DNA from 3 places in the Candidatus Pelagibacter sp. PS_41 genome. Region 1 is predicted to be linked to each of the others. Evidence: riboswitches for the same ligand, from Rfam matches in the RefSeq annotation. Region 1 holds a riboswitch; each other region holds the start of a gene.
What was found. Region 1 has a riboswitch for S-adenosylmethionine ahead of AC5SL8_RS03785 (homocysteine S-methyltransferase family protein). Riboswitches for the same ligand answer to the same signal wherever they lie in the genome.
Positions count from the first base shown of each region.

Region 2: another riboswitch for S-adenosylmethionine. It lies ahead of AC5SL8_RS01835 (homocysteine S-methyltransferase family protein); the one in region 1 lies ahead of AC5SL8_RS03785 (homocysteine S-methyltransferase family protein).
Region 3: another riboswitch for S-adenosylmethionine. It lies ahead of AC5SL8_RS03035 (O-acetylhomoserine aminocarboxypropyltransferase/cysteine synthase family protein); the one in region 1 lies ahead of AC5SL8_RS03785 (homocysteine S-methyltransferase family protein).

Region 1 is NZ_CM182062.1:681,644-692,341, reverse strand. It holds gene dusA (tRNA dihydrouridine(20/20a) synthase DusA) at 1-984, shown strand, start outside; gene AC5SL8_RS03855 (sulfite exporter TauE/SafE family protein) at 984-1,820, shown strand; gene AC5SL8_RS03850 (malonyl-CoA decarboxylase domain-containing protein) at 1,827-3,131, shown strand; gene AC5SL8_RS03845 (DUF2061 domain-containing protein) at 3,148-3,348, opposite strand; gene AC5SL8_RS03840 (HIT domain-containing protein) at 3,408-3,806, shown strand; gene AC5SL8_RS03835 (hypothetical protein) at 3,948-4,241, shown strand; gene AC5SL8_RS03830 (hypothetical protein) at 4,238-4,726, shown strand; gene AC5SL8_RS03825 (hypothetical protein) at 4,780-5,148, opposite strand; gene AC5SL8_RS03820 (DMT family transporter) at 5,206-6,102, opposite strand; gene AC5SL8_RS03815 (c-type cytochrome) at 6,181-6,609, shown strand; gene AC5SL8_RS03810 (DUF4396 domain-containing protein) at 6,615-7,052, shown strand; gene AC5SL8_RS03805 (hypothetical protein) at 7,060-7,242, shown strand; gene AC5SL8_RS03800 (hypothetical protein) at 7,239-7,403, shown strand; gene AC5SL8_RS03795 (hypothetical protein) at 7,597-8,562, opposite strand; gene AC5SL8_RS03790 (DUF1737 domain-containing protein) at 9,004-9,210, shown strand; SAM riboswitch class V at 9,503-9,567, shown strand; gene AC5SL8_RS03785 (homocysteine S-methyltransferase family protein) at 9,634-10,695, shown strand.
Region 2 is NZ_CM182062.1:346,904-357,601, forward strand. It holds gene AC5SL8_RS01825 (YbaK/EbsC family protein) at 1-443, shown strand, start outside; gene AC5SL8_RS01830 (DMT family transporter) at 440-1,327, shown strand; gene AC5SL8_RS01835 (homocysteine S-methyltransferase family protein) at 1,320-2,228, opposite strand; SAM riboswitch class V at 2,238-2,301, opposite strand; gene AC5SL8_RS01840 (2OG-Fe(II) oxygenase family protein) at 2,391-2,981, opposite strand; gene AC5SL8_RS01845 (sulfite exporter TauE/SafE family protein) at 3,011-3,757, opposite strand; gene moaB (molybdenum cofactor biosynthesis protein B) at 3,776-4,276, shown strand; gene AC5SL8_RS01855 (DUF1244 domain-containing protein) at 4,277-4,522, opposite strand; gene AC5SL8_RS01860 (aldehyde dehydrogenase family protein) at 4,838-6,388, shown strand; gene AC5SL8_RS01865 (DUF779 domain-containing protein) at 6,434-6,781, shown strand; gene msrQ (protein-methionine-sulfoxide reductase heme-binding subunit MsrQ) at 6,768-7,346, opposite strand; gene msrP (protein-methionine-sulfoxide reductase catalytic subunit MsrP) at 7,352-8,251, opposite strand; gene AC5SL8_RS01880 (molybdopterin synthase catalytic subunit) at 8,238-8,690, opposite strand; gene AC5SL8_RS01885 (MoaD/ThiS family protein) at 8,690-8,959, opposite strand; gene AC5SL8_RS01890 (thioesterase family protein) at 8,956-9,426, opposite strand; gene moaC (cyclic pyranopterin monophosphate synthase MoaC) at 9,433-9,978, opposite strand; gene moaA (GTP 3',8-cyclase MoaA) at 9,979-10,698, opposite strand, start outside.
Region 3 is NZ_CM182062.1:556,343-567,040, reverse strand. It holds gene thiL (thiamine-phosphate kinase) at 1-16, shown strand, start outside; gene AC5SL8_RS03085 (sodium-translocating pyrophosphatase) at 103-2,208, shown strand; gene AC5SL8_RS03080 (hypothetical protein) at 2,205-2,666, opposite strand; gene AC5SL8_RS03075 (ubiquinol-cytochrome C chaperone family protein) at 2,665-3,129, shown strand; gene rpmF (50S ribosomal protein L32) at 3,137-3,319, shown strand; gene plsX (phosphate acyltransferase PlsX) at 3,346-4,350, shown strand; gene AC5SL8_RS03060 (integration host factor subunit alpha) at 4,350-4,652, shown strand; gene AC5SL8_RS03055 (MerR family transcriptional regulator) at 4,642-5,019, shown strand; gene AC5SL8_RS03050 (50S ribosomal protein L33) at 5,021-5,212, shown strand; gene AC5SL8_RS03045 (chorismate mutase) at 5,214-5,504, opposite strand; gene AC5SL8_RS03040 (COX15/CtaA family protein) at 5,547-6,572, shown strand; gene AC5SL8_RS03035 (O-acetylhomoserine aminocarboxypropyltransferase/cysteine synthase family protein) at 6,580-7,881, opposite strand; SAM riboswitch class V at 7,886-7,954, opposite strand; gene rplM (50S ribosomal protein L13) at 8,094-8,555, shown strand; gene rpsI (30S ribosomal protein S9) at 8,557-8,997, shown strand; gene argC (N-acetyl-gamma-glutamyl-phosphate reductase) at 9,031-10,053, shown strand; gene AC5SL8_RS03015 (hypothetical protein) at 10,050-10,262, shown strand; gene AC5SL8_RS03010 (homoserine dehydrogenase) at 10,263-10,698, shown strand, end outside.

The DNA of each region.
Region 1 (10,698 bases):
AATAGAAAAATTTCAGTAGCACCCATGATGGATTGTACAGATCGTCATGATCGTTACTTTCTAAGATTGATGAGCAAAAATGTTATGCTGTATTCAGAAATGGTTGCAACAAAATCTGCAATTCATGGAGATCGAAAAAAAATTCTATCTTATAGTTCAGAAGAAAAACCTTTAGCATTACAAGTGGGTGGATCTGATAAAGCGGAATTAGCTGAAGTTGCCAAAATTGCAGAAGACATGGGTTATGATGAAATTAATATTAATTTAGGTTGTCCTAGCAAAAAGGTTCAAAAAAATATGTTTGGTGCTTGTTTGATGAGAGAGCCAGATCTTGTTGCTGAATGTATCGACTCAATGGTTAATGCTTGCAATATTCCAGTTACTGCAAAAACTAGAATAGGATTTGATGACACTGAAGAATTTAATTATTTAAATAATTTTATACTAAAGATGAAAAGTGCTGGATGTAGAACTTTTATATTGCATGCTCGAAAGGCTATTTTAACTGGAATGTCACCAAAGCAAAATTTAAATATTCCAAAACTGAACTATGAAATGGTTTATAAAGTTAAAGAAGTAAATCCAGATTTAGAAATTATTATTAATGGAGGTATTTCAAAGATTGATGAAATTAAAAACCATTTAACTTTATGTGATGGAGTGATGATTGGTAGGTCCATCTATCAAAATCCTTATTCTTTAGTTGAGATTGAAAACGAAATTTTTGGAACAAAAGAACAGCCAACAAGAGAGGAAATAGCTGCAAAACTACTAGAATACCTTGAGAAAGAAGTTAAGCTTGGCACAAAAGTAAATCATATTATGAGACACACAGTTGGATTATATCACGGTCAAATAGGTTCAAAAGAATGGAAGAGATATTTAAGTGATAATATGATGGCAAGAGATTCTGATTTTCAAAAATCAAAACATATAATGACCATTGTGCAAAATAACGAAAAAGCTAATCAAGCTAACTCATAATGGAAAACCTAAACTATGGTGAGATAATTAACCTACTATCAGTCCTTGCAATATCTGCAGCTGTTGCAGGATTTATGGCTGGATTACTAGGTGTTGGTGGTGGAATTATAATGGTTCCAGCTTTGTATTATGCTTTTACAGTATTAGATTTTGAATTAGTAACCAGAATGCATTTAGCTGTTGGAACTTCTTTAGCGATTATTATTCCAACTTCAATAATTTCAACCAAAACTCATATGGAATATGATGCAGTAGATTTCAAGATGGTAAAATCTTTTGGTATATTTATTTTAATAGGTGTTATTGCTGGAACTTTTTTAGCAGTTAATTTAAAGACACCAACTTTAGTATTATTCTTTTCAATATTTGCTTTTATGGTGGGTTTATTTTTTATTTTTCTTAGAGAAAAACTTGTTGAAAATCCCAAAACAATTTCTGACATTGTCAAAAATATCTCAGGGATTGTGATTGGTTTTATTTCAGTTCCTCTAGGTATTGGTGGTGGATCTTTAATGGTACCATTTATGAGAACTTTTGGTTATGACATAAGAAAATCTATTGGTACAGCTGCAGCAGTTGGCTTTTTGATTTCACTTAGTGGAACGATCACAATGATTATGGGTGGAAAGATAATTGATAATATCAACACACCTTTTAGTGTAGGTTATATAAATTTATTAGGGTTTGCAGTATTTGTTCCAGTTACAATGATTATGGCTAGGTTGGGAGCAAAAGCTGTTTATAAAATAGATAAAAAATTATTAAGTAAAATTTTTGGTACTTTTTTACTTATAGTATCCATAAGATCTTTCGTTGAATATCTAAATATTATATAATTAATTATGTTTAATTTTAAAGAGATAATTTCATCTATTGCTGATGCAGGTCAAAAACTTTTTAGTATAAAAAAGATTAAAAAAAATGACTTAGAATCTATTTTTTTTTTATGTGATGATTTAATTTCACACAAAGGTGCAGCATTTGGAATAACTGTAGCTAGAGATATTACTGAACTATATCAATCACTATCTCCAGAAAATAAATTATTATTTTTTAAAAAAATTAATGAGAAATATAAGCCTAGCTTTACAAAAGTTAACGAAGCAATTGAAAAATATACCAAATCTCAAAACGAAAATACTTTGTCAAATTTATTTAAAGTTTCTGAAGGTAAGAGAAGAGAACTTTTTAGAAGAATGAATATGGCGCCAAATGGAACAGCGATTATAGTTGCATTAAGAGAAGATTTAATAAGAATATTAAAAGACAACAAAGAACTTTCAGAATTAGATAATGATCTTAGACATTTATTTAGAGCTTGGTTTAATCCAGGATTTCTTAAACTTTCTAAAATCACATGGGATACAAAGGCTGCAGTTTTAGAAAAAATAATTAAATATGAAAGAGTTCATCATATAAAAGATATGAATGAACTTAAAAGAAGATTAGGAGAAGATAGAAGGTTTTTTTCTTACTTTCATCCAGCTCTTGAAGATGAACCTATTATTTTTGTTCAAGTAGCCCTTACAAAAGGTCTTGGTAGATCTATTCAAGAATTAATGAAGCCGACTGATAATGAAGGAAAATCTTATGATACTGCTACTTTCTATTCAATTAGTAACTGTCAAGAAGGCCTATCTAGAGTAACTTTGGGTAATTTTTTAATAAAGAGAGTAGTTTATGAAATACAAGAAGAGCTTCCTCATATTAAAAACTTTGGCACCTTATCACCTATACCAGGGTTTGCTGATTGGTTTAGTTATTTAGAAGAAACTAAGATTAAAAATATTTTAGGCGATCTAAAAGATCAAGATGTTATCTTTTTAAAATCTCAAGACTTAAAACTAGGTGATGGTAGAATTGTAAAAAATAAAGAAGTAATAACGAAATTAGTTGCACATTATATTGTTAATGAAAAAAACCAAAAAGGGTTACCTGTTAATGATGTGAGTAGATTTCATTTAGGTAATGGAGCTATTGTAGAAGATATTGTAATTAATGCTAATATTTCAGAAACTGGCTTTAAAAGATCTTATGGTGTGATGGTCAATTATCTTTATGAATTAAAAAATATTGAAAAAAATCATGAAGATTACATGAATAGCAATAAAGTAATTGTCTCTGATAAAATAAAGAAATATTTATAAATATAATCTTTGAATTTTAATTAAGACCCCATTTAACTTTATTCCAAATTCTTTCATGAAAATAATAAAAAAAAAGAGGAATTATAGAGCCCAGTCCCAATATTCCAGCTCCTTTAAAACTACCAGTAAAAATATATCCAAATATTACCCAGTAGATAAAAATAAAAAGTCTCCATGAAAATGTTTTAGCAACGGATCGTATTTTTTTGTCAGCCATAATTAATTTAGCCTATAATAATTTTTGCTTATAGAACACATTTATATTAATGTTTAACAATGGCAAATAAAGTAAGTAAAAGTTTTCTAAAAGATTCTCATTTAATAACTGAATTAAAACTGTGTAGTATTCGTTTAATTGATAACGCTAAATTTCCTTGGATCATTTTAATTCCTAAGCGAAAAAATATTACTGATATTTCTGAACTTAACTCAAAAGACCAAATGCTATTAATGAAGGAAATTGTTCATTGCAGCAAGTTAATGAAAAAAATATTTAAAACAAAAAAACTTAATGTTGAAAAAATTGGTAATATTGTTCCTCAGTTACACATTCATATAATTGCAAGATCTACTAAAGACAGTACCTGGCCACTTTCTGTTTGGGTGGTAAAGGGAAAACCTTATTCAAAAGTTCTATTAACGAAAACTATTTCTAAAATTAAAAAGTATTTTTAATAGAGGGTGAGGACAGAGGTAGTTTTAGTCTCCCGCCACTACCTCTTAACTATTATGTATCTGATTCGTCTCTAATTTGTTAACACGTTTTAATTGAAACTAGACTTTATCAACTGCTTGCTTTACTAATTGGTAAATAAGATGAGCAAAGAGATAAAAGCAGATGATGTTATTTTCAATTTCTTTAAACAAATTTGTGATGAGAAAGATGATGTTAAATGTGTAGAGCTTGGCAATAGTTGGATTAATGCAATGAAGACCAATCTTGCTAACATGGAAAAAAATCTGGATGAAGTGGATAAAGCTAAACATCAAGAAAATATAGATAGCAACATGAGCCACCTTAATAACCTTAAGGATAAATCTGCTGTGGAATGGCGTGAATACGCAACTCAGTGTATGATTGAGATCTTAGATCATAAAACAAAATCGTGAATTTCTTTAAGAAACTATTCTCAAGTAGCAATCTAGAATTACAAATTAATGATGGTGGACGGGCAGCCGCTGGATATAAAGGAAAAGCGGGAGACTGTGTAGTTAGATCCATTGCAATTGTAACAAATCTTCCCTACCAAAAAATTTATGATGATCTTTATAGGGCAAATGAAGAATTTAGAACTACATCACGAACAAGACTTGCTAGAAGTTTAAAACAAAAAAATGATAGCCCAAGATCAGGTACTCATAGAGTTGTGGTTAAGAAATATCTTGAAAAACTTGGGTGGCAGTGGACGCCAACGATGTTTGTTGGTCAAGGCTGTAAAGTTCATTTAAAAAAAGATGAACTTCCAAGTGGGACTTTAATTGTATCTTGTTCAAAACACATAACGGTTGTTAAAGATGGTGTTTTACATGATACTTATGATTGCTCTAGACGAGGCACACGTTGTGTTTATGGGTATTGGACTAAGCCTAATTAGATGTTAGCAAATGCCAAAGATTTTTACAACTTTGGCATTTGAGTTTTTTAATTTTAATTTACAGGAATAACAAAACTTGGTGGATAAATTCTAGACTTATCTGTTATCGCATCTGTAATTCCTAAGTCAAAAAAGAAAACGCTGGCAGCAACTTTGCCACCTTCCATTCCACTAGGAATGCTACCGTAGCCTTTTTTTCCATTTACAGACTCACAATCAAATCTTAATGCATCATCAGATCTTCTGACCATAGTTGTAGATGGTATACTTACACTGTAAGATGCTCTTTTATTATTTAATTTACATTTACCATCAGATCCATCACTAAAAGATAATGATACAGGAACATTTGGATCATTAACAATAGTTCCACATGATGTTAATGCAAAAACTGAAAGTAAAATTATAATTATATTTTTCATATTTTTCCTTTTTTTTATCAATGTATTATTAAATATATTAACTGTATATATAAATAGTTATAATTTTAAATCTCTTATCGGCTTTATTTTCTGATTAATAACAAGTACAGCTCCAATTATTAAAATCGGTAAGCCTATTATTAAATCTTGCTGCCATTCTAAGTTTTCAAATACAGTTGAAATTAATAAAGCAAGTACCGGCATCACAACCCCCACATAACCCGCTCGTCCAGCTCCAACTTTTTCTAACAATCTTAAGTAAAATATAAAAGCAAATATTGAACCAACTATTGATAGATAAGCAAGGGAAGCAATATAACTAAAGGTATATTCAAATAATAATTCAGTACCTTTTATCTGGGTGATTAATAGTGTGACCAGTGATCCATAAAGCATTGAATACGCAAGTGTTGGTATTAATTGAAAGTTATTATTTAAGTTTCTTTGGTGAACCATGTTACCTGTTGATGCACTAAGTGTACCAAGTAAGGCTAAAAATAATCCAACATGGGTTCCATTCGCAAAGCTGAAATTAAAAATCTCATCATTAAAGATGATTATAATCCCAATCATTCCAATAGTTGCACCCAGTAAAGTTTTTAAAGATGGTTTCTTTTTAAAATAAAACCCTTCTCCTAAAATATTCATAATGACGACCGTTGAAAAGACAATCGCTGGAAATGCGCTTATTAAATAAGTGTTTGATAGATAAAAGAAAACATAGTTTAGTGAGTAGAGACAAACCCCAAATAGCAAAAACCAAAGATGTTGATTAAAAGAGAACTTAAGATTTTTCTTCTTATAAATTAGATAAATAAAGATAACTATTCCAGCTATTAAAAACCTATAGAACACGGACACTAAAGGATCAACGTAGCCTAATTGAAACTTGATGACATACCAAGTAGGAGACCAGCAAAAAAGTGTGACAATAAATAATAAAAAATTGTTCATTAATAAACACTTATAATCAATCAATTTTAAAAAAATATAAGATTAATCAAACAATTTTAATATATAAGTTTAGTTGTTATGAAAAAGATACTTTTAATTTTAACTCTGTTTATATCATTAAATAGTATTTCTTATTCAGATAATCATTTTCCAATTACCAGAGATTCTGAGTTAATGATTGCTAGAGGTAAAATTGTATACCAAAATAATTGTGCTAGTTGTCACCAAGTTAATTTATCAGGAGCTGAAAATTGGAAGGGTTTAGATGAAGATGGTCATCGAAAAGCACCACCACTAAATGGTACGGGTCATACTTGGCACCATGATGATGAGACATTACATAAAATTATTAAATATGGTTTAGTTGGAATAATTAGTGACTATGAAGGTAAAATGGGTGCTTTTGGAGACAAATTAAGTGACAAAGATATAGATTCAGTTTTAGCCTACATTAAAAGTTTTTGGCCAGATGATTATTATCAACATCAAATAAATTTAAGTAAATAAATTATATGACAACAGATACATTTCATTGGTCTTGTAAACACACCTGGAAAAGAAGTGCCAAAAATACTGCTTGGTGTTTGTTAGGTTGTGCTATTGGTGATTTTGGTACCATTTTATATTTTCAAATAACAGGTATTCCTTGGCCTGTTTTAGCTATTATGACTTTGGCAATTATTAATGGTTTAATTACAAGTATTATTTTGGAAACTATAATTTTGATAAGACAAAATTTTAAATTTAACGATGCTTTAAAAACAGCATTGGGAATGAGTTTCATCTCAATGGTTAGTATGGAAATTTCTATGAACGCTACAGATTATTTTTTAACAGGGGGAGCAATGCTAACGTGGTGGGTGGTACCTATTATGTTAACTGTGGGATTTTTAACACCCTGGCCTTATAATTATTGGAGACTTAAAAAATTCAATCAAGCCTGTCATTAAATATTAAATGGTTACAACATCTGAAATCATATTAGCAATTATTATTGTTGCCTTATCTGTTGTTATGCCTATTTATTATTATTACCAAAGAAAGAAAAACCCTAAACAAGATAATAAAGCTCAAGATAAACCTGAGATAAAAAATTATATTGATAGAATTAATCAAATTACCCGTAATAAACATAAATGAAGAAACGTTTATCAGGGTGCAGCGAGTGTGGAGATGATACAGCCATCTTAACACAAGTAAGCTCTGGACCAGAAGTGATCTTACTTTGCACAGATTGCTATAATCTTAAACATTCAAATGAAACACAAAACCATATTAGCCATGAAGAAGAAAAAAACTAAAAAATTAAAGACTAAAAAAATAGAACCAAATTCCTACGGTCTTGGGAAATTTAACTATACGATCTTTAAGTTTTTGTGCTCAAGGTTTAAGCTTAAATAATTAATACTTGAAACTATTTTACTTAAATTATTAAGCCCTAAGCAATAAATTAAATGCTTAGAGCTAATAATTAAATGTTAATTGTCTTAAAACTTAAAACCAATTATTTGGAATTATGATGTAGTGAATTGCAAGTACAATTCCAACTGACACACTTAATCCGAATATCATTTTAAGAAAGTCTTTACCAATTAGTGGAAACACATATTTGAACTTATAGTCTTTATTCATTGATGCGATTGCTAACTCTCTTCCACATAATAGACCAACAAATACCCAAGTTGTTGACATGGGTAAATCATTAAGCTCTTTAAAGTAATAAAGAACAGCAGCATAAATAATATTAATAATAGTTGCTGATCTTGCATACCTTGTGCCAGTTTTTTCTAAGACAACCTTTTGAATAGTTCCTCCATGAATGTAGAAGATATAAAAAAGTAATACTGTAAAGTAACCCAGAACAACTAATAAAAGAGAAACATCTAATTGTCTTGGAAGGTATACAGCAATGTTTGCTACATCATGAGATAACCAAACCCACCATAACCAGCCTGAAGTTACCCATACAGAGTTACGCCAAAAGGAAATCCATTTGTCACTAACTTCATCTAATTTTTCATTAATAAATTTAGAGATAACAATCCAACAAATATAAGCAGCAGCTGCAGCAAGACCGTAGCCGACAACACTTTTCATAAGCATCTTCTCAAGTACTACCGTTGAGGCAAAAGCTGATAAAACTAAGAAGGTTGTTGAAACAGGTATACCTACTCTTGTTAATATAAGAAGTATTCCTGGTGCCACTGCGTGGTACCATTGTATTTCTTGGAAAGGTATTCTTGTTAATCTACCGTAAGAGATATCTCCATTATTACTGTACCAACCCCAAGTAATAGCAAGTATCATTACAAATGATGCTGCACTAGCAAGAGTGTACCATTTAAACCATTTTTGTTTTGACGCGATAAAAGTTCCCAATGTTTGAATTGAGTCATTTGCAATAACACTGTACCCCGCTAAAGCAAAGCCTACTATCGTATATATTAAGGTCATTTCCATTTTTCTATTTTCCTATTTTATGTTTTTTTTATTGTTTTTCATTTCGAACGATTCTTAGTCTTAAGGTCGATTTAATAGGTTGGTAAAAATATATCTATAGTTAAGTTTATTAGTTTACTTTGGGGCGAGTTGATTCATCAATTTTTATATTATTCGAAGTTGAAGTCTAGCTAGAGAATTTAATAATAAGTTTTAAGAGGAGTTGATTCATCGTTATGTATATTAATTAATGATTTTGTCTAGCTGAATAATAACTTAAATTTCATTTAATAGAGGCTTATAATTAACACAAGTATAACGCTTAATGAGTTATATGAATTTACTGATAAAAGTATTTAAAAGATTCTCTGTTACAAAAATTCTTAACTAATCTTACTATTTCATTAAGTAACAATCGTCCTAGATATAGACACCCGATTTAGGACTTGTTAAGGTCTGATTATGAAAGGTTATAGATTTATTACAAGTGACGACACTTCAGAATTTTGCCATCGTGTCACGGAGGCCATATCCAATGGATGGAAATTGTATGGTGAACCCAAAATGACCTTTGATAAAAAAAGAGGGGTCATGCGTTGTGCTCAAGCAGTTATAAAAAATTCACCTCAGAAAAAGTATTCCAAAAAGATGAAGTTATCATCGATATAAATGGCAGATCAGATAATACCCTTTGTTTATATGCTAGGGATACTCTTATTAGTACTCCCAGCTTTTCTACAATCTAATTCTAAATTAAAGCAGTTTTTAACTAATCTTACTATTTGGATTGTCATTATCCTTCTAATTCTAACCATCATCTATTTCATTTGACATTTTGAGAGAAAGTTGATTATATGTAATTGCGCTGAGTTAAGTTAAATTGCAGAGCGCGTTATAAATCCTGCTAAAGCGACGCTTCAACCACCGCTTTAGACAGGTGGTTTTTTTTTATCTTTCATAAAATTAAGCCGGGCAGTTGAACCATATTGTGCGCCCTGCATTTGCTTAAGCACTAAAAAGGAGAAAAGAGGCCTATGAATATAACCTCTTATTATTTTGTGACCTTTTTTCTCCAAAACAAGAGGAAAAAAAATGAGCACAAATAAATTAAAAGAAAGATTAGATAAAGGACCGGTTATATGCGCAGAAGGTTTTTTATTTGAGATAGAAAGACGTGGCTACATGTCATCAGGGGAATTTGTTCCAATGGTGTCATTAGATCATCCTGAAGTTTTAGAGAACTTACATAGAGAATTTCAACACGCAGGATCTGATGTAGTTGAGGCCTTTACTTATAATGGACACAGAGAAAAAATGCGTGTTATTGGTAAGGAAGAACTTCTTGAACCACTAAATCGTTCAGCATTAAAAATTGCTAAAAAAGTAGCACTAGATACTCCTAAAGGATCAAAACCAAATTTGATGGCAGGTAATATTTCAAATTCAAATATCTGGAAACATAATGATCCACAATCTCAAAAAGAAGTTGAAGGAATGTTTGCAGAGATGATTGGTTGGGCCGTTGAAGAAGGTGCTGATATGTTAATTGGTGAAACTTTTTATTATGCTGAAGAAGCTTTTAAAGCTTTAGAGATAATGAAAAAAACAGGTTTACCAACTGTATTAACCATATCTCCAATGGGTGAAAATAAAATGAGAGATGGAAAATCAGTTGTTGATACCTGTAAAGAGCTAGAGCAATTAGGGGCCGATGTTGTAGGTTTAAATTGTTTTAGAGGACCTGCTACTATGTTTCCTTTTTTAAAAGAAATTAGAAAAGCAGTTAAATGTCATGTTGGAGCATTACCTATTCCTTATAGAACCAGTGAAGATTACCCAACATTTTTTAATCTACCAGATCGAAGTAATTGTGCATGTCCATCACCTCATGGAAGAACGTTTCCAACAGCATTGGACCCACACTTTTGTAATAGATATGAAATAGGAAAATTTGCAAAAGATGCTTATGAGCTAGGTATTAATTACCTTGGAGTATGCTGTGGAGCAAACCCAATGTTGATTAGGGAAGTTGCTGAGTCAATTGGTTTAACTGTTCCAGCAAGTAAATATCGAGAGAACATGGAAAATCATTTTATGTATGGAAAAAATAAAAGAATTCCAAAACATATGACTGAATATGGAGACAAAGCGTAAATA
Region 2 (10,698 bases), 330 kb from region 1:
AGAAATCCCTCAAGGATTTTGATCAATCCTTAGAGGTTATTGTTTTAGATAAATCAGCAAGAACAGCTCTAGATGCAGCAACAGCATTAGGTTGTAATGTTGGAGCAATTGTTAAAAGTTTATTATTTAAAACAAATGATAGTTTTATACTTTGTTTGGTTGCAGGTGATAAGAGAGCCTCTTTGAATAAAATAAAAAAAATAATTAACAAAAAAGATGTTTCAATGGCAAATCCAGAGGACGTAAAATCTCAAACAGGATATACAATTGGCGGTGTATCACCTATTGGTCATTTAAAGCAAATCGAAATTATTATAGACAATTCTCTAGAAAGGTTTAATGAGCTATTTGCAGCAGCAGGACATCCAAATTGTGTATTTAAAATAAATTTTACCAATATTCAAAAAATCACTAATGGAGAAATTGAAAATATAACTGAATGAGACAACCTAAATTAATTGATTATATATTGTTAGTAATTCTAGCTTTAATTTGGTCTTCAGCTTTTTTTAATATTAAAATTGCAACAGAATCTTTTGGCCCTGTTACAATTGCTTTTCTAAGAGTTTTTTTTGGATCTATTCCAGTATTATTATTATGTTTTTACAAAAAAATAAGAGTGGAGGCATTCTCTAAAGATTGGTATTGGTTTGCTATAATAGGTTTTGTAAATTTAGTTTTACCTTTTTTTCTAATAGCTTACGGTGTTAAATCAGTGCAAAGTAACTTGGCTGCAATATTAATGTCTACAACACCATTAAGCTCAACAATATTGGGTCACTTTTATACAAAAAATGAAAAGTTTAATTTAGTTAAAACTTTTGGAATACTAATTGGCTTTTCAGGAATTATTTATTTATTTTCAGATAATCTATTGATAAATGATAGTAATTTTATTTCTGCGTTATTAATATTACTTGGGTCAACCTGTTATGTTATTGGGGGAGTTTTAACTCTTAAAATTAGTAAGAAAAAGAATGAAAATGTAACATGCTCTATATTAATTTGGGCTGTCCTAATCTTAATACCATTTGTTTATTTTATTGAAAAACCATGGAACTCGGTTCCAAGCATTGAATCTACAATATCAGTAGTTTATCTAGGAATGATTTCAACAGGTGTTGCTTGGTTACTAAGATTTAAAATTCTAAAAGATAATGGTCTTATATTTCAGTCACAAGTTTCTTACTTAATTCCAATATTTGGCACTATATTAAGTTATATTTTCCTAAAAGAAATAATAACACCTAAAGTTTTATTATCTTTATTAGCAGTTGTTGTTGGAATTTATTTTGTAAAAAAATCAGATCAAAAAAAAACTACTTAAATTGAACCATTTCCTTAATATGAGAAGGCCTTGTTTCACAACATCCACCTAAAATAGTTGCACCAGCATTTTTAAACTTTTTAACAAAATTTGCCATCAATTCAGGTGTTAAATCTTTTCTTTGACCTAAAAACTCATTAGGATTCCCTGTTTTACTTTTATTATAGGAATTAGTATATCCATTTTTGGGCTTGGTCGTTTCAAATGCATTAAGCTTAAATCCAAAAGGAATACCTAAATTTTTAACCTCTTCCAAATTTATAGAAAAATTTTCAGGTGAAATACAAGATAAGATTAATCCAAGTAAATTCTTGTGGTCAATATTATTTACAATATTAGATATTTTTTCACCACTTGGAAGATTAATACCCTCAGATATGTGCGCACCTATCAGATAAGGTTTTTTGAAATCCTGGATTGCTTCAATTGCTAGTCTGAATTCTTTAACACTTGATAAAACATCTAAATAAAAAAAGTCAACATATGGATCAAGTAATTTTGCTTGATCATAAAAATTTTGTTTAATTTCTTCATCTGCTCTCGTGTCTTCTTCGTAAGTTAAATATTGAGGTGGAAGACCCCCAGCTATCAAAATATGTGGAAATTGTTTTTTAGCTTTTTGAGCTATCTCCCCAGCTTTTTTATTTAGGTATTCAAATTTATCCTCAACTTTATTGTCACGTAACCTAACTCTTCTAGTTGTAAAAGTTGTGGTAACAATAACTTCAGCTCCAGCTTTAATAAAATCCAAATGAGTATCTAATAATAGCTGATGATATTCTTCTTTAAGCAATGCGTTAGCACTCCACAATGTTCCATTAGGTTTCATACCACGAGCTAATAATTCTTGCCCCATACCACCATCTAAAATTCGTGTTGTTTTAAAAAAATTAATATCCATTCTTACTCCTTACTTTTTTAGTGCTTTTGCTTTATGCCAGGTGCACAATATAGTCCAACTACCTTTACCAATTATATAATGATTTCCTTTTTAGCAGTTAATACCTGCAATATGGATCAAATCGGTTAATGTGTTTATATATCAAATAGACTGATTAGTAAATCACTTCTTAAATAATATTTTAGCATTAAATGAGAAGGATCTTCTCTCACCATCAACATTAAATGGGTAAGCTGTGTGCATTAAATAATTTGGAAAAATCAATAAATCACCTAATTTAGGGTTTAAATTGTAGATGCTTTTACTTAAAAAATTTTTTTGACCATTGATAAAATCAATAGTTCCATTAGTTTTAATCTTTTTATTCTTAAGAAGTTTATTTTGATTCATATCTTTTGGGATTTTAAGATACCCAACCCCTGATAGTTGTCCTTCATGATAATGAATTGGGTTATACTCATTTTTTAATTGTCTTACTACCCATAGGTTGATTATCTTAATTTCTTTAATTTTTTTAACTCCTGACTTATCAAGATAAACTTTGATATTTTTTATTATCTCTTTAGACAAACTTTTATTAACTATTGTTTTAGGTATTTTGATTTCATTCTTAATTTGACTTGCTAGCTTAGAACTATAATCATCTTTTATAGATGATTGGGTCTTATCAACGTGATTATTTAATATGTTAATAATTTTTTTAGATAACTTTGTTTTTCCAATAGTTGGTCCAAAAGCTCTAAATGTTTTCATATTTTATCTATAATAATTTAATACTTCCGTTATGCAAACAACTTCAATCCTATTCGAATAGCGACAAATATGACAAGTGCTGATGTCACTAAAGCCAACATTTTTGCAGGAAAAATTTTAAGATTTAAATAGTTTCCTATTTGACCGCCTATTAAAACAAACAGAAATAAAGGCCAATAATCATAAATTCCATTTATTGTCGATGACTTTGTAAATTGACCAGCAAGACCTGACAGAGAATTAATCAGTATGAATAATGATGCGGCAGTTGCAATATTTTTTACTTTATCTGCTCTAATCAATAACAATATGGGGCTTAAGAAAATTCCACCACCAATCCCAACTACACCAGACACAAATCCAATAGATGCGCCTATTAATAAGGATAACATTTTTGGTATTTTTTTATAAACTTCAATCTTTTGATCAAAAGATTTAAATTTCACAAGAAGTAGAGCTCCTGCTAGTGTTAAGACTACAAAAAGTAAAATTTCAAAAATTTCTTTATTTATTGATAAAGAGCCACCTATGAATGCAAGTGGGACAGATGATATTAAAAATGGGGCAAGGATCTTAAGATTGATATTTCCAGCTTTAATATAATTAATACAATTTCCTGATACGACAATAATATTACAAAAGAGGGCAATTACAGGAAAGATTAAGTAGGGAACATCCCAAATTAACAGAAGAGCTAAATACGTAGAACCACCTCCAAATCCAACACTAGAGTATAAAGTTGCTGTTAGAAGAAATAAAAATGATAATATAATCATAATAATTATTTTAAATTTATGATTGTAAATATAGCACTTTTAACTGTTACGGACACCAGAACTTTTGAGAACGATAAGTCAGGTGCGATCTTAGTCAAAAAAATAGAGGAGGCTAAACATAAATTAGTAGATAGAAAAATTTGTAAAGATAATAAAGAAGACATTATTAAAATCCTTAAAGATTGGATTAATCAATCTGAAATAGATGTTGTAATTACAACAGGTGGCACTGGACTTACGGGTCGAGATATCACACCAGAGGCAGTAAACGAGATTGCTGACAAACATATTCCAGGTTTTGGAGAGGTGTTTAGAACGATAAGTTTAAAAACAGTTGGCACATCTGCTATTCAATCTAGAGCTTGTGCTGTACTGGCTAATGGTAAGTATGTGTTTGCTTTACCAGGATCTTCAGGTGGGGTCACGGATGCCTGGGATGGAATTTTAAAACACCAGTTAGATGTAAATCATAAACCTTGTAATTTTGTAGAGTTGTTTCCAAGACTTAAAGAAAAATAATTATTTTTGATATTTTTCTTTCCACTCAGAATAAGGCATACCATACACATGCTCACGTGCATCTAGGTCTGAAATTTCAACACCTCTTTTCTCAGCTTCTTCTCGATACCATTTTGATAAACAGTTTCTACAAAAACCAGCAAGGTTCATAATATCTATATTTTGAACATCTTTTCTCTCATTTAAATGTTTAAGTAGTCTCTCAAAAGTAGCTGATTGTAATTCTTGTTTTTTATCTTTAGTCATAAATAAAATATTAGACACATTTTAATTAAGCACAAGATGTAGGTTTAATTCAATTGTTGGTAGAAATAAAATTTTTATAAAAGTAGATCCTATGCAGTTTCTTTGGTTAAATTAACTATGGCAACTAAAAAGAGAAAAAAAGCCAAAAAGAAAAAAACTAAGGCCAAAAAGAAAAAATCTAAGTTGGTCAATAAATCTAGAAAAATAAAAAAAAATAAAAAAGTTGCGACCAAAAAGTCTGCGACTAAGAAGCGTTCTAAAAATTCTAGAATAAATAACAAGCTTAAAAATAAAAAAACAAGAAAGGTAAAAAAGATGAGTACAGAAACAATCAAAGCTGGGAAGTCTCCTTTACTGGATACATCTCACCTTAAAGTTAAATTTCCATTTAAAGAGCAATATGGAAATTTTATAGGGGGTAAATTCGTTAAACCAAAATCAGGTAAATATTTTGATAACGTAAGCCCAATTAACAATGAAGTTATATGCTCTGTTCCAAGGTCAGATGCTAAAGATGTTGATGCTGCATTAGATGCTGCACATGCTGCATTTCCTACATGGGGAGTTACTTCAATAACTGAAAGATCAAACATGCTGCTTAAAATAGCAGATGTAATTGAAAAAAATCTAGATTTATTAGCTACTGCTGAGTGTTTAGATAATGGAAAGCCAATTAGAGAATGTATGGCAGCAGATTTGCCATTAGTTGTTGATCACTGGAGATATTTTGCTGGAGTAATAAGAGCGGAAGAAGGTTCGGTAGCTGAGATAAGTAATAGTGAATATTCTTATCATATACCTGAACCTCTTGGTGTAGTTGGTCAGATTATACCTTGGAACTTTCCATTGTTAATGGCAACGTGGAAACTTGCACCAGCACTTGCTGCAGGTAACTGTGTAGTTCTAAAACCAGCTGAACAAACACCAGCGTCTATCTTACTTTTAATGGAACTTATTGGAGACTTATTACCTCCAGGAGTTGTTAACGTTGTAAGTGGCTTTGGTCTTGAGGCAGGTAAGCCATTAGCTTCATCTAAAAGAATTAGAAAAATTGCTTTTACTGGTGAGACAACAACTGGACGTTTAATTATGCAATATGCATCACAAAACTTAATTCCAATAACTTTAGAATTAGGTGGAAAATCTCCAAATGTTTTCTTTGAAGATGTCATGGATCATGATGACGATTTCTTTGATAAATGTATGGAAGGATTTGCAATGTTTACTCTTAACCAAGGTGAAGTTTGTACTTGCCCTAGTAGAGTGCTAGTTCAAGAGTCTATCTATGATAAATTTATGGAAAAAGCTGTAGCTAGAACTAAAGCTGTTAAACAAGGAAATCCTTTGCAGATGGAAACTATGATTGGTGCACAAGCATCGGTAGAACAAATGGAAAAAATAAAATCTTATTTAGATTTAGGTAAGAAAGAAGGTGCCAAAGTTCTATGTGGTGGAAATGTTGCAAAAGTAAATAGTGGTCTTGAAAAAGGTAACTACATTGAACCAACTATCTTTGAAGGAAAAAACTCTATGAGAGTTTTTCAAGAAGAAATTTTTGGACCAGTAGTTTCAGTTACTAAATTTAAAGATGAAGCGGAAGCATTAGAAATTGCTAACGATACTCTTTATGGGTTAGGTGCTGGTGTATGGACTAGAAATGGTAACATAGCCTATAGAATGGGAAGAGGAATCCAGGCAGGAAGAGTTTGGACTAATTGTTACCATGCTTATCCGGCTCATGCTGCTTTTGGTGGTTACAAACAATCTGGTATTGGTAGAGAAACCCACAAAATGATGCTTAATCACTACAGACAGGTGAAAAATTTACACGTGTCTTACAGTGAGAAAAAATTAGGCTTCTTTTAACAGATATATTATAATGGCCCGTATTAAATTACGGGCCATATAAATATGAAAGTTACAGCGACACCTTCTGCTTTAAAGCTTATTGAAGATTTAAAAAAAGATCACGGTAAAGAATTGCTATTCCATCAATCAGGCGGATGTTGTGATGGTAGTGCTCCAATGTGTTATCCATCTAAAGAATATCAAGTAGGACAAGATGATTTAATGATAGGTAAAATAGGTGGCATTCCTTTTTATATTAGTGAAACTCAACATGAAGCTTGGAAAAATACAGATTTGATAATTGATTGTGTCAAAGGTATGGGTGGAATGTTTTCTCTAGATAATGGTACTGGTAGAAGATTTTTAACTAGATCTGAGATCTGTATTCCCGAAGATACTACGATAAATTAAATTTCTTTAAATTTATTCTGAATAAAAGAAGAATAATTAAGATAATTAAAAATATTAAAGGTTTAAAAAATATTGTTTTTGATAACCAGATAAAGTGCAAAACTCCAAAAATTGAAATTACATAAACTAATCTATGTAGTTTTTTCCAATTTTTTTTTAAAATTCTAACCATTTTATCTGATGAAGTTATCGCTAAAGGGATTAGTAATAACCAAGCAGAAAATCCTATAAAAATAAATTTTTTTTTCAAAACATCATCAATTAATGGTTCAAAATCAAACCTATAATCTAGACCAACATAACTAAGCATATGAACCGAAGCATAAAAAAATGCAAACAAACCCAGCATCCTTCTAAATTTTATCCACGCTAAGGAATTTGTGATTTTCTTAAGAGGTGTCATTGAAAGAGTTAAAAGTACAAAGATTAAAGTCCATTTTCCAAAATGATTTATAATCCTATCAACAGGCTCAGGACCTAATTTATTATAAATTAATTGATAGGTGATTATATAAATCGGCCAAAGTGATAGTAAGAAAACAGCAGGCTTGAAATAATTTTTCAATTTATCTAATAATTTTTTTTAAGGTCCATACCACTATAAAGATGAGCAACCTCATCTCCATAACCATTGAACATTAAAGTTTTTATTCTTGGAGCTAATATACTTTCCCCAATTACTCTTTCAGTTGCTTGAGACCATCGTGGATGATCAACTTCTGGATTTACATTTGAGTAAAAACCATATTCTCTTGGCGAAGCATTTTTCCAAGCAGTATTAGGCATATTTTTCGTTAACCTGATTTTAACAATGGATTTAGCACTCTTAAAACCATACTTCCACGGAATAAATATTCTTAAAGGCGCACCATTTTGATTTGGTAGTGACTTGCCGTACAAACCAGTTACAACAGTTGTTAGAGGATGCATTGCTTCATCTAATCTCAAACCTTCAATGTAAGGCCAGTTTAAAACAGGATATCTCTGTCCAACCATCTCTTCTGGATTATAAACTGTTTCAAATTCTACAAACTTTGCAGTTGATTTAATCTGAACTTTGTTAAGTAGCTCACTTAATGAAAAGCCCAACCAAGGAATTACCATAGACCAACCTTCAACACATCGAAGTTTTAGGATTCTCTCTTCAGATTTGATATCTAGAATTTCCTCAATTGGAAGTTCAATTGACTTTTCAACTTCACCTTCAATTTTAACAGTCCAGGGTCTTGTAGAAAAATTTTTTGCTCGTCTATGGGGATCACCTTTGCCAGTACCAAATTCATAGAAATTGTTATATGTAGTTATATCTTTATAACTAGTTGGCTCATTTAAATTATTTGCTTTAGCATTAATTAGTGGAACTGAACTAAAGGTAAGTGCACTCAAACCATAGCCCATAGACTTTATAAAAGATCTTCTTTTGTTATAAATTTTTTCTGGAGTTATCTCTGAATATTTAAACTTTTTCATTAGCAATAGGATTTCCTTTTAACCATTCACTTTCTTTATTTTCATAATGTTCTTTTTTCCAAATTGGAGATCTTTTTTTAATTTCTTCAATTATATATCTTGAGAGTACATAAGCTTGATCACGATGTTTGCAAGCAACTGCGATAATAATACTTATTTCACCTAATTTTAGATGACCTTTTGCATGTTCAATAAATACAGCTTTATCTTTAATGTCAAGTTTTTGATCTGCTTCATTGTAAATTTTTTCAAAACTTTTGATCACCATTTCGTCATGGCTATCGTAAGTAATTCCAATAACTTTTTTATTATCATTAATACTTCTTACAGTACCTAAAAAATAAATTGATGCTCCAAACATAGAATCTTTAATAAATTTTTCAGCGTTTGAAGTTAGTATTTTATCTTTTTTATAATCTACTATTTTTGTATGAAGCATTAGCCTCCTCCGATAGGTGGTATAATACCAATCTTTTGATTTTTTGTGATTTTATAATTGTCGCTAATTATTTCATTATTTTCAGAACAAAAAGCAGAAGATTTTACAACTTTAATGAAGTCTTCGTTACCTTGAAAATTTTTGTCTATATATTTGATAATTTCATTCCTTAAATCATCTATTGAAGCTTTATCTTTAATATCTAATTCTAAGTGATCTTTATCACTAAAATCTCTACTAGCTCCAAATAATTCTAATTTGATTTTCATTTTTTTAATTTAGATGAAAATTTTAAGTCTTTATCTTTAAATTCAGATTTATTTTTACTAATAAAGTCATTCATAATCTTTACTTTTTCTTCCTCAAATTCAGCAACTTTTCTTTCATTAAGATCCACATATAAAGCTAGAATTTCAATTGTTGAGGCTAGGAATTTTTTTTCTTTATGTATCATTTCCATTTTATATTGAAGTCTTTTTTTATCATGATCAAAAAAAACACAATTAATATCAACTTCATCATTTAGTTGGAGTTCTTGATTGTAAGTTATATGAGACTCTACAATCATTGTACTTTTCTTAGTTGTCTTTGCAGAGTGTTCACCCATTTTAAAGATATTATTTAGAGTATCAGCACCATATTTATCAAACATTAAAAGATAATATGAAACATTCATATGATCGTTATAATCAATCCAATCCTTGATAACTTTTTGAGAACTTAAATAAACAGACATTAAATATTAAAAAATATTTTTAAGAAATTCAGGTAATCCATCTGGATTAGTCCATAATCCACTTTTTCCACCTTCTTTAATTAATAACTTAACATTATCAATTTTAAGATGAGGATTTACTATTTTACTTAAATCATAAATGGTTATTAATGCAGCATTAACTCCCATAATAGCTTCCATCTCAACACCTGTTTTAGCTACCGCTGACACAACACAAAAAACTTCCAATGAGCTATCAACTTCATTTATAATTATTTTAGTAGCAGTGTGATCAATTGGAAGAGGGTGACATAAAGGAATTAATTCACTAGTTTTTTTAACACCTAGTACAGCTGATACCTCAGCTAAAGTAATTGGATCACCTTTGGGCATTTTTTTATCTTTAATTAAATTAAAAACTTCTTTTCCAACATAAATTTTTCCAGAAGCCAAAGCTCTACGGAATGTTTCTTTTTTAGATGAAACATCAACCATATTAAAAGAGTTTTTTTGAAAAATTTCTTTTGCCCAATCTTTTAAATTTTCTTCATTTATAATTTTTAAGTTTTTCATTTATCCCCCGGTACTTGATAAATTAGGAGTAATTCCAGTATCACCTAATTCTAAATAATGTGACTCTTTTTTAAGATGCAATTGTTTTATAATAAGATTTACAAGTTCATCTTTTTGAGCATCGTCTTGCAGTAAATGTCTAATACTAATTCCAGTATTACCAAACAAACATAATCTCAAATCACCTCTTGAGGTAATTCGCAATCTGTTACATGTTTGACAAAAATCTTTAGTGTAAGGAGCAATTAATCCAAATTTACCTTTAAATTCTGGATGTATAAAATTTAATGAAGGGCCTGCATCTTTCCCATAAGTTTGAGGGATCCAATTATTTTTCTCTAAATAATCTTTGAATAAATTAGAAGAAACATGATTTTTCTTAAAATATTCAAAATTATCACCAGTTTGCATCAATTCTATAAATCTAAAGTCAATTTTGTTATTTTTTATAAAATTCCCAAATTTGTTAAACTCATCAGGGTTATCATTAACACCCTTAAGTAAAACAGCATTAATTTTGATATTTTCAAAATTTAATTTTTGTAAAGTCTTTATGCCTTCTAAAATTTCTTCAAGCCTATCATGTCCTGTTAGTTTTTTAAAAGTTTTTCTATTTAAACTATCTATACTAATATTTATTCCATCTAAGCCAGCTTCAGATAATTGTTTTGCAATTTTGTCCAAACGATAACCATTAGTCGTCATTGTTACTTTGGGAAT
Region 3 (10,698 bases), 130 kb from region 1:
TTTTCATCATTTTTAAAAAGTTAAATATTGCCTTTTATGTTTTTTTTTGTATTGTCCGGACTTTAAACGTTTAATTTAACAACCAAACAACCAAAAGGCAAAATGAACTCAATCGTCGAATCAATATTACTTTATACTATAGCTGCAGGATTTCTTTCAATTGTATATGGATACTTTACTGGAAAAAACATATTAAGCTCAAGCACTGGAAATGCTAAAATGCAAGAAATTGCATCTGCTATTCAAATTGGTGCAAAAGCTTATTTAGCAAGACAATACAAAACAATTGCCGTGGTTGGAGTTGTAGTTTTGGTTGTTATATGCATTGTATTTAGTCCTCTTGTTGGTTTGGGTTATTTTATTGGAGCAGCTTTATCTGGTATAGCTGGTTATGTTGGAATGTTAGTTTCAGTTCAGGCTAACGTTAGAACTGCTGAAGCATCTAGAAAAGGTTTAGCAAGTGGTTTAGCTGTAGCATTTAAATCAGGTGCTGTAACAGGTATGTTGGTTGCTGGTTTGGCTTTGTTAGCAATAGCTGTTTATTATTATTTTTTATTAAAAGCGGGAGTTGATGAAAGGGAAATTGTTAATGCGCTTGTTGCCCTAGGTTTTGGTGCTTCTTTAATTTCAATTTTTGCAAGATTAGGTGGTGGAATCTTTACCAAAGGTGCCGATGTTGGTGCTGATTTAGTTGGAAAAGTTGAGGCAGGTATCCCTGAAGATGACCCTAGAAACCCAGCTGTAATTGCAGATAACGTTGGAGACAATGTTGGTGATTGTGCTGGAATGGCTGCAGATTTATTTGAAACATATGCTGTAACAATTGTTGCAACAATGGTTCTTTCTTCTATATTTTTTTACAATGATATCAATATGATGATCTACCCATTAACCATTGGTGGTGCTTGTATTTTAACATCAATACTAGGAACTTTCTTTGTAAAACTTGGAAAAAGTAAAAACGTAATGAATGCATTATACAAAGGATTTGTTGTTTCTGCTGTTTCATCATTATTAATTCTTTATCCTGTAACTGATTATGTTATTGGTTTTGCTAATGAGTATTCTGTAAATGGAAAAACTTTTACTGGTATGAGTCTTTATTACTGTGGAGTAATTGGCTTAGTTATTACCGGTTTGTTAATTTGGATTACCGAATATTATACTGGTACAGATTACAGACCTGTAAGAAGTATTGCAAAATCATCAACAACAGGACATGGGACAAACGTTATTCAAGGATTAGCTGTATCTATGGAGGCAACTGCTATTCCTGCTTTAATAATTGTTGCAGGTATTCTTGCTACCAACTCTATTGCTGGTCTTTATGGTATTGCTATTTCCGTAACAACTATGCTAGCGTTGGCTGGAATGGTCGTCGCTCTTGATGCGTATGGTCCAGTTACAGATAATGCAGGAGGTATTGCAGAAATGTCAAATTTACCAAAAAGTGTAAGGAAAACTACTGATGCGTTGGATGCAGTTGGTAACACTACAAAAGCTGTTACCAAAGGTTATGCTATTGGATCAGCAGGGTTAGGTGCACTTGTTTTATTTGCTGCTTATGTTGAAGATATTAAGCATTTTTCTGGTGTTGCAGGATCAAAGTTAGAAGGAATAGTTGTAACATTTGATTTATCTAATCCATATGTTGTAGTTGGATTATTGATAGGTGGAATGCTTCCATATTTATTTGGATCTATGGGAATGCAAGCTGTTGGAAGAGCAGGCGGTGCTGTTGTTGTAGAAGTCAGAAGACAATTTAAAAAATACCCTGGAATTATGAAAGGTAAACAAAAACCTGATTATGCTAAACTTGTTGATTTATTAACATTAGCTGCAATTAGAGAAATGATTATACCTTCTTTATTACCAGTACTTTCTCCAATTGTTTTATACTTTGTGATATTTCAAATTGGTGGGCAAGTTGCAGCTTTAGCTGCTGTAGGTGCAATGTTATTAGGCGTTATAATTACCGGATTATTTGTTGCAGTTTCAATGACAGCTGGTGGAGGTGCGTGGGATAATGCTAAGAAATATATTGAAGATGGTAATCATGGAGGAAAAGGCTCAGAAGCCCATAAGGCTGCTGTAACTGGAGATACTGTTGGAGACCCATATAAAGACACGGCTGGACCTGCAGTTAATCCGATGATTAAGATTACTAATATTGTAGCTTTATTGTTATTAGCTGTAATTGCAGGTTAATTTTTTCTTCGTTTACCAAGAGGGTCATTAACTTTTTGTCTCATACTTGATAAAAAGTCATAAATAAATGAATTTTTTTGGTAATTAACCTCTGTAGTATTTTTGGATATCTTTAAATTTTGCATTTTATTTAAATCATAAAATGTTTTTTTTTCTAATAAACCATATTTATTAATTTCTACAATCAAAACATTGTTTGTTATAATTTCTTTTTTTCCTAGTTTTAAGATACTTCCTGTTGTTTCTTTTCGTTCAATAAAAAATAATACTTCATTATCAAAAAAACTTGTACTAGATGGTGGGCCCAAAATTTTAATTATATCATTTTTATTTGTTTCATTAGGAAAAATTTTTTCCTGTTTAACATAAAGTTTATGTACACCATGATGATCTATAGCTAATTTGTTTGTACAATTTGCAATTATAAAAAAAAGAGTTAATAATAATAATGTTTTCATGAATGATTATTTAAATATTTACAATAATTTAGTTGGATTGACTAGAAATAAAGAATTATATAAAGATTTTAAAAATCAAGATACATTTTCTGATAGAATGATCTTTTTTTTATTACATTTTGCTTTTTTTTTAAAAATATACAAAAATGATAAAAATAAACAGATACTTCAAGAAATCTATGATTATGTTTTTAGACAAATGGAATTAAGTGTACGAGAGATAGGCTATGGCGACCAATCAATAAATAAAAAGATGAAAGATTATCTCAATTTGTTTCATGGAATGATTGATAAAATTCATAATTGGGAGCATTTAAGCAATGAATCAAAAAAAGAAAAATTAATAATCTTTTTAGATAATGCTCAAAATAGTGACTATTTGGTAATATATTTTGACAAATATGTGAAATTGTTGGCAAATAATACTTTAAATTCACATATAAAAGGTGTAGTTAAGCATTAATTTTATTATGGCTGTACCAAAACGTAAACAATCACCGTCAAGAACTGGGATGAGAAGAGCTCAGAATATGAAATTCTCATCTAAAAATATAGTTGAGGATAAGAAATCTGGTGAGTATAGACTCCCTCATCATCTGGATCTTAAAACTGGTATGTATCGTGGTAGACAAGTTTTGGACCCTAAAGAGTAAATTATTTTTTCAACTAACTAAATAGAATGAGCAAAACAATCAAAATTGCTGTTGATGCAATGGGTGGCGATGGATCACCAAAAAAAATTATTGAAGGTATTAATCACCATTTCAAAAACAATAAAAATACTTTTTATCAAATTTTTGGTGATAAAGGTCAAATTGAAAAGTTCATTACTGATGAACTGCCTAGTGAAAACTTTGAAATAGTTCATACAGAAGATGTTGTTAAAGGAACAGATAGTCCATTGGAAGGTGCAAAAAGAGGAAAAAAAACTAGTATGTGGTTAGCGATTCAGAGTGTTAAAGAAAAAAAATCAGATGTAGTAATTTCAGCAGGGAATACTGGTGCATTATTAGTTATTTCAAAGTTAAATCTTAAAATGATAGACAATATAGATAAACCAGCTCTTTCAGCCTTATGGCCAAATAAAAAGAATATGAGTGTTGTTTTAGACTTAGGTGCAAATATTGAATGTAGTCCGAAAAATTTAATTGATTTTTCGATAATGGGTTCCTCTTTATTTAATTCATTATATCCGAACGATGAAGCAAAAGTTGCACTATTAAATATTGGCTCTGAAGAACTTAAAGGAAATGAAATTATAAAAGAAACTTATCAACAATTGAATAAAAGAACTAATAACGATTTTGAGTTCAAAGGTTATATTGAAGGGAATCAATTAATGAACGGTGATGTTAACGTTATAGTAGCAGATGGTTTTACTGGCAATGTTGCATTAAAAACTGCTGAAGGTACTGCTAATTTTATCACAAGTGAATTAAAAAAAGCAATGACTGGAAATTTGATTGGAAAAATGTCTTCACTACTTAATATTTCAAATTTAAAAAAATTTAAAAAAAGACTGGATCCAAGATTATATAATGGGGCAATTTTTATTGGATTAGACTCCCCTGTAATTAAAAGTCATGGTGGAACAGATTATATAGGTTTTTCAAATTCTTTAAGTGTTTGCTCTAAAACAGTAACTGGAAATTTGATTGAAAAAATAACTAATAATATTAATTAATGACAAGAACTAACCTTACAAAAAAAGATCTAATTAACTCAATTTACATGCAGATTGGTTTTTCTAAAAATATTTCTGAAAATTTAATTGATGATTTTTTTACTACAATCCTGGAAAATTTAAAGATTGAAAAAAAACTTAAACTTTCAAAATTTGGTACGTTTTCTATAAGACAAAAAAAAAGTAGAGTTGGAAGAAATCCTAAAACTAAAGAAGAAGCGGCTATATCTGATAGAAATGTTGTTTTATTTAAAGCTTCTAAAGAGTTTAAAGATTTAGTAAATTCTATAAATGATCAATAAAAATTTAGATGCTTATAAATCAATAGGTGAGGTTGCTAAAATTCTAGATTTAGTAAATGTCAAAAAGGGCACTTTTAATACTCATACAATAAGGTTTTGGGAAAAAGAATTTAAACAGATCAAACCAAAAATTCTCAATGGTAATAGAAGATACTATAATAATCAGACTATAGAAGTTCTTAAAAAAGTTAAATTCTTACTTAAAGAACAAGGAATGACAATCAATGGAGTTAAAAAAGTTCTCAATTCTGACAAATCTTTAAACCTTGACGAATTATCAAATAATTCTATAAGTGCTAATTATAATTTCAGAAATAAATTAAAAAATATTTCTAACTTAGTAAAACAAATTAAAAAACTAAAATAGTATGGCAAAAAAAACACATGTTAAAGTAAGATTGGTCCCTGAAGCTAAACCTGATAGTCCTTTTTTTTATTATGTAAAAAAGCCAGCAGGTGGTGAAAAAGCTAAAGTTAAATTGTCTGCTAAAAAATACAACCCATCTACTAGAAAACATGAAATGTTTGTGGAAAAAAAACTTCCACCACACAGTAAATAGTTTATTTCTTTTTAAAGTTTCTTTTTTCGTAATCTATAAAAGACCAAATCATATTTTTCCAAATTCTGTTTGTAATTTTTGGATCAATTTTAGTCTTGATTGATTTTTTTTTAATTTTTTTAAGTATGTAAGTTATTCTTGCTTTATCGATTATTTCTTTTTTATAAATTTTTACTTTTAAAACTTCATTTACTAAAATTGATCTTTTTTTGATTAATTTAAGTAAATCATTATCTAATTTATCAAGTTTTATTCTTAATTGGCTAAGTTTTTTTTTATTAGTAGGCGACATTTAATCAATTGGTTATTAAAATAATTATTATAAGTATAATTTATGTTTGTAAATAGCGACAACTATATAAAATATTTAAAGATATGGTTAATAGGACTATTTTTGCTAATTGTTCTTATGGTTGCTGTAGGTGGCTTAACTAGATTAACTGACTCAGGTTTATCCATTACAGCATGGGAGCTTTTCTCAGGTATATTGCCGCCACTTAATTCAAATGATTGGAATATGTATTTTGAGGAATATAAGAAAATTCCAGAGTATAAAAATATTAACTATGGAATGTCTTTAAAAGAATTTAAAATAATTTTTTATTGGGAGTATGCACATAGATTATTAGCACGTATTGTTGGCTTGTTCACCTTAATCCCTTTAATTATTTTTTGGATTAAATATAGAGATTCTAATTTTTATTCTAATAAATATTTTTTGATATTTTTTCTTATATGTCTGCAGGGATTTTTAGGTTGGTTTATGGTTACTAGTGGATTAACACAAAATAATGATGTTAGTCATTTTAGATTGGCAATTCATTTATCACTTGCACTTTTTATCTTATGTTTAATTTTTTGGTATATTTTAGATTTTTTTGATATTAAAAAATTAGATTATAAAATTCCACAATCCTTTTTGTTATTTATTTTTTTATTAATTATTATTCAAATTATATTGGGAGCTTTTCTGTCAGGTTTAGATGGAGGTTTAATTTATAATACTTGGCCAGATATGAATGGTACATTTTTTCCAAATGATGTTTTATTATTAGATTTTTTTACCTCTGAGTCATTTTATAATACTTCTATTATTCAATTTTTACATAGATCAACTGCCTATCTGCTTCTGATCCTTGTTATGATTATTAACTATTTATTTATTAAAGAAGGAGTTGCCATAAAAAATATAATTCTTTTTGATACAGCTTTACTTATTCAAATATTATTAGGAATTATTACATTAATATCTGGTGTAGAAATAAAGTATGCATCACTACACCAGTTAGGTTCTATTTTTGTATTAACAACCTATATTTTACTCATTTATAAAAACTCAAGAGGTTTTTTAAAACGATAAAGAATTGTTATGAAGCGTTAAGTGCTTGATCAAGATCATCTATTATATCGTCAATATGTTCTAATCCTATACACAGTCTTATATATCCAGGCGTAACTCCTGCAGCACTTAATTCTTGCTCTGTGAGTTGGCTATGAGTTGTTGTTGCTGGATGTATAGCTAAGCTTCTAGCATCTCCTATATTTGCCACATGATAAAACATCTTTAAAGCTTCTATAAATTTCTTACCAGACTCAATACCACCTTTTAGTTCTATTCCTATTAAAGCACCATTTCCCCCATTAAGATATTTTTTTGCTCTTTTACCAATATCTCCTTCATATTTGGTTGGGTAAATCACTCTAGCAACTTTTTTATGTTTAGATAAGTGACCCACTGTTTTTTCAGCATTAGAGCAATGTTGTTTCATCCTCAAGGCTACTGTTTCAAGTCCTTGAATTATTCCAAAAGCATTATCAGGCGCTAATGCAGCTCCAAGATCTCTCAAAAGAGTAACTCTTGCTCTAACAGCAAAGGATACATTGGCACCAGTTAATTCAGGAACTGCCTTACCCCAAACTACGCCACCATAGCTTGCATCAGGTTCATTAAACAGTGGTTGTCTTTTTGGATTAGCTGTCCAATCAAAATTTCCACCATCAATTAGTGCTCCACCTACAACTGTACCATGTCCACCTATATATTTTGTAAGTGAATAAACTACTACAGCTGCACCATGTTCTATTGGCTTACAGATGATAGGAGCGGCCGTGTTATCAACTATTAATGGTATATTATATTTTTTTCCAATATCAGAAACTTCTTTAATAGGAAATACTCTTAAATATGGATTGGGTAATGTTTCCCCATAAAAAGCTCTAGTTTTACCATCTATTGCTTTTTCAAAGTTTTTAGGATCTGCTGGATCTGCATATCTAACTTCAATACCAAGCTTGCTCAATGTATGAGTAAACAATGAAACAGTTCCACCATAAAGATCTGTAGAACTAACAATATTATCGCCAGCTTGAGCAACATTCAAAATAGCAAATGTTGAAGCTGTTTGACCCGAAGAAACAGTTAAACTTGCTAATCCACCATCTAAGGCAGCAAGTCTTTTTTCAAGAACATCATTTGTTGGATTCATAATTCTTGTGTAGATATTTCCAAACTCTTTTAGACCAAATAAATTGGCTGCATGCTCAGTGCTATCAAATAGATATGAAGTTGTTCTATAAATTGGGACAGCTACAGCTTTTGTAGTTGGGTCACTTCTATAATCACCACCGTGCAATGCTATAGTTTCTGGGTTTTGTCTTTTTGTACTCATCTTAATACTCCTTTTTTAGTACTTTTGCTTTATGCAAGGCGTACAATACAGTTCAAATGCGCCTACCGAAAATGTGCGTAAAAAATCCTTTTTAGCAATTATTAGCCTGCAATAGGAACAAATCGGCAAATAAAAGTTACCATTAAATGGCTATATTGCAAGAGAAATATAAAATTGACTTTATAATTATTAATAGTATTAATCCTCGCACCATGACTAAATTTTTAAAAAGTAGCGAATTAACAAGTAATTGGTTTGAAATTGATGCTAAAGGAGCAGTTGTTGGAAGATTAGCATCTATAATAGCAATGATTGTTAGGGGAAAAAACAAAACTACTTACACACCTCACATGGATGATGGAGACTTTGTAGTTGTTAAAAATATAGAACATGCAAAATTTACTGGAAAAAAATTTAAAGACAAAAAATACTATAGACATACGGGCCACCCAGGTGGAATTAAAGAAATAACTCCTGAAAAACTATTAGAAAAGAATAAACCAGGAGAGACTTTAAAATTAGCGGTTAAAAGAATGTTACCAGGAGGTGTTCTTGGTAGAAAGCAATTAACTAAAGTTAAAATTTATGCTGGTGAAGAGCATCCTCATGCAGCTCAAAATCCCAAACTTTTAGATTTAGGAAAATTAAATAGTAAAAATTTAATTAGAAATTAATATGGAACAAACAGCACAAACAATATCAAAAAAACCTAAGATCAAGTTAGATTTTAAAGATAGTAAATATGCTACTGGCAGAAGAAAAAAATCAATTGCTAAAATTTGGTTAAAAAAAGGGACTGGTAAAATTTATGTTAATGGTCGAACAATGGATGAATACTTCACTAGTGGTAGTCATAAAATGCAAATCACAAGACCTTTTGAAATCATTAATCAAGCAACAGCATATGATGTTAGATGTAGTGTTGCTGGAGGCGGTCACACAGGACAGGCAGGAGCAATGGTTCACGGTATTGCAAAAGCCTTAATATTATTTGACTCAGAACTAAGAAGTACACTAAAAACAGAGAAACTTAACACCAGAGACTCAAGATCTGTTGAAAGAAAAAAACCTGGTCGTAAAAAAGCTAGAAGAAGCTTCCAATTCTCGAAAAGATAATTCTTTTTTATTTCAAAATAGTTATAATAAACAATGCCTAAGCTTAATGTTTTAGTTGCTGGTTCTACTGGTTATATTGGTGTTCAATTAATAAAGTTATTAGTTAAGCACAAAAATATTAATATAAAATATTTATGTGGTAGCTCATCTGTTGGTAAGAAAATTGCTAGTTATGAAAAATCATTAAAATCAAAAAATTTACCAAAGATTACTAAATTTAATAAATCATTTTTAAAAGAAATAGACTTGGTATTTACTGCATTACCAAATGGTGAGGCACAATCTATATCTAATAGTTTATTAAAACATAATGTGCTAATTGATTTGGCAGCAGATTTTAGACTTAATAATGCATCCTTATATTTAAAATGGTATAAACAAAATCACAGATCAATTTTAAATATTAAAAAATCTATATATTCATTACCTGAAATTACAGGTGAAAAAGTTAAAAATTTTAATATTATTGGCTGCCCAGGTTGTTATCCAACATCAATATTGTTGCCGTTAATTCCATTGATTAAAAAAAATTTAATTAAAGTAGATAATATAGTTATAGATTCTAAATCTGGATATTCTGGAGCAGGTAGAGGTGTGCATTACAAGTATAAAAATAAAAACCTTTATGAATCCTTAAGTGCCTACGGCGTTGGTTTTCATCGACACAATTCTGAAATACAACAAGAATTAAATTCTTTTACAAAAAAGAAGGTAAATTTTACTTTTACACCACATTTAACACCAATGTTTAGAGGAATATTAAGCACCATTTATGTAGAACTTAATAAAGGATCTACTATTAAAAAATTAGAAAAAGTATTGATTAATCATTACCCCAATAATGGATTTGTAAAAATTCTAAAAACTAATTCTTTAATAAGTACAAATGATATAATTAATACAAATAATTGCCATATATCAATTTGTAAAACTAAGTATAAAGATAGAATTATTATCTTATCAGCAATAGATAATTTAATTAAAGGTGGTGCAGGACAAGCTATACAAAATATGAATATTAGATTTGGATTTAATAAATTTAGAGGATTAAAATGAAATATCTTACATTAATTTTTTTATCTATTTTATCTGCATGTAATTTAAACGATAATATAGTTGAGCTTAATGATAATACTTTAAAAAAAACAAATGTTAAGAATTTTAATTTATCAGATACAGAATTTAAAAGAATGTCTTTTAATGAATTTGAATTATTTCTTAAAGAATATTCAAAAAACACAGAGTATCCTGATATAAAAAAGTAAATGAAAATGAATTTAAATATTGCTGTAGTTGGATTGGGTCAAGTAGGTAATTATTTACTAAATGAATTAAATACAAAAAAAAAAGAAATTGAATTAATTACAGGTAAAAGAATTAATGTTGTAGCTGTTTCCGCAAAAAACATAAAAAAGAAAAGAAAATTTAAAGTTAATAAAAATATCTTTTTTAAAAATCCTTTAGATATTTTTAAATTAAAGAAAGTAGATATTTTATTTGAAGCAATAGGAATGTCTGATGGCATTTCTAAAAGAGTAGTTGAAACTGCTTTAAGAAATAAAATTCACGTTATTACACCAAATAAAGCCCTAATATCAAAACATGGAGATTATCTTGCTAAATTAGCTGAAGATAACAATGTTAATCTTGAATTTGAAGCATCGGTTGCTGGTGGTATTCCAATATTAAGAACTATTAAAG